Regions from separate parts of the Comamonas trifloxystrobinivorans genome, predicted to be linked through region 1. Evidence: riboswitches for the same ligand, from Rfam matches in the RefSeq annotation. Region 1 holds a riboswitch; the other holds the start of a gene.

Region 1 (3,407 bases):
AAGGGGCCAGCACTGTCGTGCGCCATTGCACGCCCGAAGCGATCAAACGCTGGGCTTGCGAGCGGGTGGTGGCGTGGCCGTTTTCGACCAGAAAAACATCTGCGCGCATCGCGCCTCCATAAAACTGTCACGAGGCGAGGGCAGTCGGCCCTCACCCCAGCGCTCTCCCGCCAGCGGGAGAGGAGGTCAGAAGCGCGTACAGCGCACGCGCTTCCTCGGTATTCTTTTTTCTCTCGGCGCACAAGCGGCGAAGAGAAAGCAAAGTCACGACACTACGCGACTTTGCATGTTGTTTGCACGCTCTCCCGCTTGAGGGAGAGCGCGCAAAACCGCTTAATAGCGATAGGTTTCAGGCTTGTAAGGGCCTTCTTTTTTCACGCCAATGTAGTCGGCCTGGGCTTGGGTCAGCTCGGTCAGCTGGGCGCCCACCTTCTTCAGGTGCAGGCGAGCGACCTTCTCGTCCAAGATCTTGGGCAGCACATACACCTTGCCCACCTGGTAGGCATCAGGGCGGGTGAACAGCTCGATCTGGGCGATGGTCTGGTTGGCGAACGAGGCGCTCATCACAAACGAGGGGTGGCCGGTGGCGCAACCCAGGTTCACCAGGCGGCCCTTGGCCAGCAGGGTGATCTTCTTGCCGTCAGGGAACTTGATCTGGTCGACCTGGGGCTTGACTTCTTCCCACTCGTACTTCTCGATCGACGCCACATCGATTTCGTTGTCGAAGTGACCGATGTTGCAGACGATGGCCTGGTCCTTCATCGCGACCATGTGCTCGTGGCGGATGATGTCCTTGTTGCCGGTGGTGGTCACGAAGATGTCGCACTTGTCGGCGGCATATTCCATGGTCACAACCTTGTAGCCTTCCATGGCGGCTTGCAGGGCGTTGATCGGGTCGATCTCGGTCACCCACACTTGGGCCGACAGAGCACGCAGAGCCTGGGCGCAACCCTTGCCCACGTCGCCGTAACCGGCCACGCAAGCCACCTTGCCGGCGATCATCACGTCGGTAGCGCGCTTGATACCGTCCACCAGCGATTCGCGGCAGCCATACAGGTTGTCGAACTTGGACTTGGTCACCGAGTCGTTCACGTTGATGGCGCGGAACAGCAGCGTGCCCTTGGCCGACATTTCGTTCAGGCGGTGCACGCCGGTGGTGGTCTCTTCGGTCACGCCCTGAATCTGGGCCGACTTGCGGGTGTACCAGGTGGGGTCCACAGCCAGCTTGGCCTTAATGGCGGCGAACACAATCTTCTCTTCTTCGCTGGTGGGATTTGCCAGAACGGACAGATCCTTCTCAGCCTTCTGGCCCAGGTGCATCAGCATGGTGGCATCGCCGCCGTCGTCCAAAATCATGTTCGGGCCTTCGCCTTCGGTGCCCTTGGCGCCGAATTCGAAAATGCTGTGGGTGTAATCCCAGTAGTCCTTCAGCGATTCGCCCTTGATGGCGAACACGGGCGTACCAGTCGCAGCAATGGCGGCGGCAGCGTGGTCTTGGGTCGAGAAGATGTTGCAAGAAGCCCAGCGCACGTCAGCGCCCAGGTCCTTCAGGGTTTCGATCAGCACGGCCGTTTGAATGGTCATGTGCAGCGAGCCGGTGATGCGTGCGCCCTTGAGCGGCTGGGCAGCAGCAAACTCTTCGCGGATGGCCATCAAACCGGGCATTTCGGTTTCGGCAATCTTGATCTCTTTGCGGCCCCAGTCGGCCAGGGTGATGTCGGCGATGGCCGAGTCAGCAGGGTTGAAGCGCACAGCAGCGTTCATGGTTTTCTCCAAAAATTGAATGAAAAACCACGTTCTGCGGAAGAAGAGGGATACACCATCTCACCGCACAGAAAGCGTGGGTGAGCGTCGTTGCAGATGAAAATCCGAGCCTCACGCCCCGCTGCTGCCAGGCGCTGGGCCGGCTGGGGAACGCTGCAACGCTCCTCGGATGGACGGCAATTATAAGGGATTCAGCCTTCCAAGCCCACCAACCGATAACCCACTTGCAGCTCAGTGAGCAAATGGCGCGGCTGGGCCGGGTCGGCCTCGATCTTCTGGCGCAGGTTGGCCAGGTGCACGCGCAGGTAGTGCGGGCGATCCAGGTATTCCGGCCCCCAGACCTGTAGCAACAATTGGCGGTGCGTCAGCACCCGGCCTTGGCCGGCGATCAAAGCCGCCAGCAGGCGAAACTCGATGGGCGTCAGATGCACCGCTGCGCCGCTGCGCGTGACCTCGTGCGTGGCCAGATCCACCAGCACATCGCCAAAGCGCGCCTGGCTGCTCGGCTTGTTAGCCGCCGGTGCTTGCTGGCGCCGGCGCAGCATGACGCGCAAACGGGCCAGCAGCTCGGGCACGCCAAAAGGCTTGGTCAGGTAGTCGTCGGCACCGGCGTCGAGCGCGGCCACTTTTTCTTCTTCGCGCTCGCGGGCCGAGAGCACCAGAATCGGCAACTGGCTCCAGGCGCGCAGCTCGGCAATCACGGCTTTGCCATCGGCGTCGGGCAGCCCCAGGTCGAGCACCACGGCATCGGGCTGGCGGCTGGCGGCCTCGATCAGGCCGCGCTTGGCGCTATCGGCCTCGAACACCTGCCAGCCTTCGTCCTCCAGCGCCAAGCGCACAAAGCGGCGGATGCTGGCATCGTCTTCAATCAACAAAATACGGGGGCTGGCGGCGTTCATGCGGGCTCTATTATTCATCGACCGGCGGCTGCTCGGGCACGGGCAAGCGCAGGCTGAACACCGTGCCTTGCGTGGCCAGCGTCGATTCAGCATGCAGGCTGCCACCATGCGCCTCCACAATGCGCTGAGCCAAAGTCAAGCCCAGGCCCATGCCCGAGACGGACGATTCCGTCACGCCCCGCGTGAAGGGCTCAAACAACTGCTCGGCCGCCACATGGCTGGGCAAGCCGGGGCCAAAGTCTTGCAGCACCAGCACGCAGTCTGCGCCCTCCACACGGGCCGTAATCTGGATTACTGTGCCGGCAGGCGTGTACTTGGCCGCGTTATCGAGCAGGTTGACCAGCACGCGCTGCATCAGCACGGCATCTACCTGCAGCAGCGGCAATCCGGCCGGCACTTCGGTACGCACCACGTGGGCAGACAAGCGCTCGCGCATCTGCTGCAAAGCGCTGCCCACCAGTTCTTCCACCGGCAGCCATTCGCGTTTCAAGTGCACGCCGCCCTGCTGCAAGCGCGCCATGGCCAGCAGGTTGTCCACCAGCTGCTGCATGGCCTGGGCCTGGTTGCGAATCTGCACCAGCATGTCCTGCGCAGCGCCCGGCGGCGTGTGCGGCAATGCGGTTTGGGCGGCGCCCAGAATGCCAGTGAGCGGCGTGCGCAAATCGTGCGACACGGCCGACAGCAGCGTGTTGCGCATGCGCTCACCCTCCATCGCCACCTGGGTTTGCTGCGCTATGTCGACAA
Region 2 (3,407 bases), on a different contig from region 1:
TTTAGGTATCCAGGCGGGCTATGGTGTAGCGCAAACGCGCTGCAAGCGGTGGTGGGTGGAAGCCTCCGTGGGTCAGCGCGCATCCCTTTTCTCTGGAGACAAAACATGCAAAACAAGCGTCGCACGCTTTCCTGGATTTCGGCCTTGGCTCTGGTGGCCGGCACGGGCGTGCTGCCTTCGTTGGCCAGCGCCCAGCAGGGCGCTGATTGGCCGAACAAGCCGATCAAATGGGTGGTGCCTTTCCCGCCAGGCGGCGCCATGGACGTGATTGCCCGCACGCTGGGCGACAAGGCGGCGCGTGAGCTGGGCCAGCCTTTTGTGATTGAGAACCGCCCAGGCGCGGGCGGCAATATCGGTGCGGATTACGTGGCCAAGCAGCCGGCCGACGGGTACACCATCATGATCACCTCCATCGGCATGGCCACCAACAAGGCCTTGTACGCCAAGCTGAGCTACGACCCGGTGAAGGATTTTGCGCCCATCAGCCTGTTGGCGGTGGTGCCGAACGTGCTGGTGGTGAATGCCGAGAAGAGCGCCGACAAATCGGTCAAAGACGTGATCGCCCATGCCAAGAAGCAGCCGGGCAAGCTCACCTACGCATCGGCCGGCAACGGCACTTCGATCCATCTGGCGGGTGAAGTGTTTGCCTCGATGGCGGGCGTGGACATTTTGCATGTGCCCTACAAGGGCAGCGGCCCGGCGATTACCGACATGCTCGGCGGCCAGGTGGACCTGATGTTTGACAGCATCACCTCGGCGCGCCCGCACATCCAATCGGGCAAGCTGCGTGCGCTGGGGCTGACCACAGCCAAGCGCTCGTCCGCCTTGCCTGATGTGCCCACCATCGCCGAAGCCGGCGTGCCCGGCTACGAAGTTTCGCCTTGGTTCGCCACCTTTGCGCCTGCCGGTACGCCGCCCGAAGTGGTCGCTCGGCTCAACAAGGTGCTCAATGGCCTGATGAAGGACCCGGAGACGCTCAAGAAGCTCGAATCGGTGGGGGCCGAGCCTATCGGCAGCACCCCGCAAGAGCTGGCCACGCACCTGAACAAGGAGCTGGACCGTTGGGGCAAGCTGATCAAGGAGCGCAATATTCGCCTGGATTGAGGGCCAAGGCCCGCGCGGCCTGTGATTGCCGCGTTGAGGCATGAGCGCCACGGCCTGCGCAAGCGCTCCCCACTGGCTTACCATCGCAGCATATTTGCCGCCAGGAGCGCTGTGTGAACCTGCCTTCCACTCCCTTGCCCGATGCCACTGCCGAGGCTGCTCAGCATGCCCGGTTCGATGCCGCTTCGGGTGCCATGTCCGATCGTCTCAACTGGCTGCGCGCAGCCGTATTGGGCGCCAACGATGGGGTGGTGTCCACCGCTGGCTTGGTTTTGGGCGTGGCCGGCGCCAACCCCTCGTTTACGGCTTTGCTGACGGCCGGGATTGCCGGTCTGGTGTCGGGCGCTTTGTCGATGGCGGCGGGCGAGTATGTCTCGGTCAGCACCCAGCGCGATACCGAAAAAGCCGCAGTGCGCTTGGAAAAGCAAGAGTTGCAGCAACTGCCGCAGGCCGAACTGCGTGAGCTGGCCATGCTGCTGCGGCAAAAAGGCATGAGCGCCGAGACCGCGCTGCAGGCGGCGCGCGAGATGACGGCGCACGATGCGCTGAGCGCGCATACCGAGATGGAGCTGGGCATCAAGCCTGGCCAATACACCAACCCTTGGCAAGCTGCTGGCGCCTCGGCGCTGTCTTTTGCGGTGGGCGCCTTGGTGCCGTTGCTGGCGGTTTTGCTGGCGCCGCAGGCGTGGATCGTGCCTGTCACTGCTTGTGCCGTGCTGATTGCTCTGTTGGTAACCGGCGTCAGCTCCGCCCATTTGGGCGGTGCGCCCAAGGCGCGTGCAGCGCTGCGCAATGTAGCCGGTGGCGTGCTTGCCATGGCCGTCACTTATGGCATTGGCAAGCTGGTAGGCACGCAGCTCTAACCCTGGCGCTGCGAAAAGCCCGCAGAGCGTTTAAAATCGGCGGCTTCGCCCCAAGGAGCGCTGCAGCTGGCCGTTTGAAGCTACGTTTTCGTAGCATCGGCCCGTCAGGCTTGGGGCCCGCTGCTGGCCCCGGCCACAGCGCTTGCACAACGGCGCTCACCTGTTTTCGATTCTGTTGCTGGTTTTCTTCACAGGTGAGTTTGATGTCTGCTGCTACCCCTTCCACTGCGATTTCCCCCATGCGCCTGTCGGGCCTGGAGCCCGTCTTCATTGGCGAGGACACGCTGTTCGTCAACGTGGGCGAGCGCACCAACGTCACCGGCTCCAAGGCTTTTGCGCGCCTGATCCTGAACGAGCAGTACGAAGAGGCTCTCGCCGTGGCCCGCCAGCAGGTGGAAAACGGCGCGCAGGTGATCGACGTGAACATGGACGAGGCCATGCTGGACAGCAAGGCCGCCATGGTGCGCTTTCTGAACCTGATCGCTTCCGAGCCCGACATTGCCAAGGTGCCGGTGATGGTGGACAGCTCCAAGTGGGAGGTGATCGAAGCCGGCCTGCGTTGCCTGCAGGGCAAGGGCATCGTCAATTCCATCTCTATGAAGGAAGGCGTTGAGGAGTTCAAGAAGCACGCCAAACTAGTCAAGCGCTACGGCGCAGCGGCCGTGGTGATGGCTTTTGACGAGAAGGGCCAGGCCGACACGTTTGCCCGCAAGACCGAGATTTGCGAGCGCGCTTACCGCATCCTGGTCGATGAAGTTGGCTTCCCGCCCGAGGACATCATCTTCGACCCGAACATCTTCGCGGTGGCCACCGGCATTGAAGAGCACAACAACTACGGCGTGGATTTCATCGAAGCCACGCGCTGGATCAAGCAGAACCTGCCAGGCGCCAAGGTGTCGGGCGGCGTTTCGAACGTGTCGTTCTCGTTCCGTGGCAATGACCCGGTGCGTGAGGCGATTCACACCGTGTTCCTGTACCACGCCATCAAGGCCGGTATGGACATGGGCATTGTCAACGCCGGCATGATCGGCGTGTACGACGACTTGGAGCCCACGTTGCGCGAGCGCGTGGAAGACGTGGTGCTGAACCGCCGCCCCGACGCGGCCGAGCGCCTGCTGGAGATTGCCGACCAGGCCAAGGGCGCGGCCAAGGACGACAGCAAAAAGCTGGAATGGCGCGGCACGGCCGAGAACCCCAAGACCGTGGGCGAGCGCCTGTCGCACGCGCTGGTGCATGGCATCACCGACTTCATCGTCGAAGACACGGAAGAGGCCTACCAGGAGATCGTGGTCAAGAACGGCGGCCGTCCGCTGCACGTGATCGAAGGCCCGCTGATGGACGGCATGAACGTGGTTGGCGACCTGTTTGGCGCGGGCAAAATGTTCCTGCCCCAGGTGGTGAAATCCGCCCGCGTGATGAAGCAGGCCGTGGCCCACCTGG

What was found. Region 1 has a riboswitch for S-adenosylhomocysteine ahead of ahcY (adenosylhomocysteinase). Riboswitches for the same ligand answer to the same signal wherever they lie in the genome.
Region 2: it holds a riboswitch for S-adenosylhomocysteine, as region 1 does, so the genes downstream of both, metH (methionine synthase) here and ahcY (adenosylhomocysteinase) in region 1, are expected to answer to the same signal.

The regions. Positions count from the first base shown of each region.
Region 1 is NZ_JBHZGV010000006.1:45,222-48,628, reverse strand. Features, by position in the region: gene ACFIQF_RS08075 (TlyA family RNA methyltransferase) at 1-109, opposite strand, end outside; gene ahcY (adenosylhomocysteinase) at 334-1,764, opposite strand; S-adenosyl-L-homocysteine riboswitch at 1,840-1,937, opposite strand; gene ACFIQF_RS08065 (response regulator) at 1,956-2,663, opposite strand; gene ACFIQF_RS08060 (DUF4118 domain-containing protein) at 2,674-3,407, opposite strand, start outside.
Region 2 is NZ_JBHZGV010000004.1:293,770-297,176, forward strand. Features, by position in the region: gene ACFIQF_RS06190 (Bug family tripartite tricarboxylate transporter substrate binding protein) at 106-1,104, shown strand; gene ACFIQF_RS06195 (VIT1/CCC1 transporter family protein) at 1,299-1,967, shown strand; S-adenosyl-L-homocysteine riboswitch at 2,014-2,132, shown strand; gene metH (methionine synthase) at 2,171-3,407, shown strand, end outside.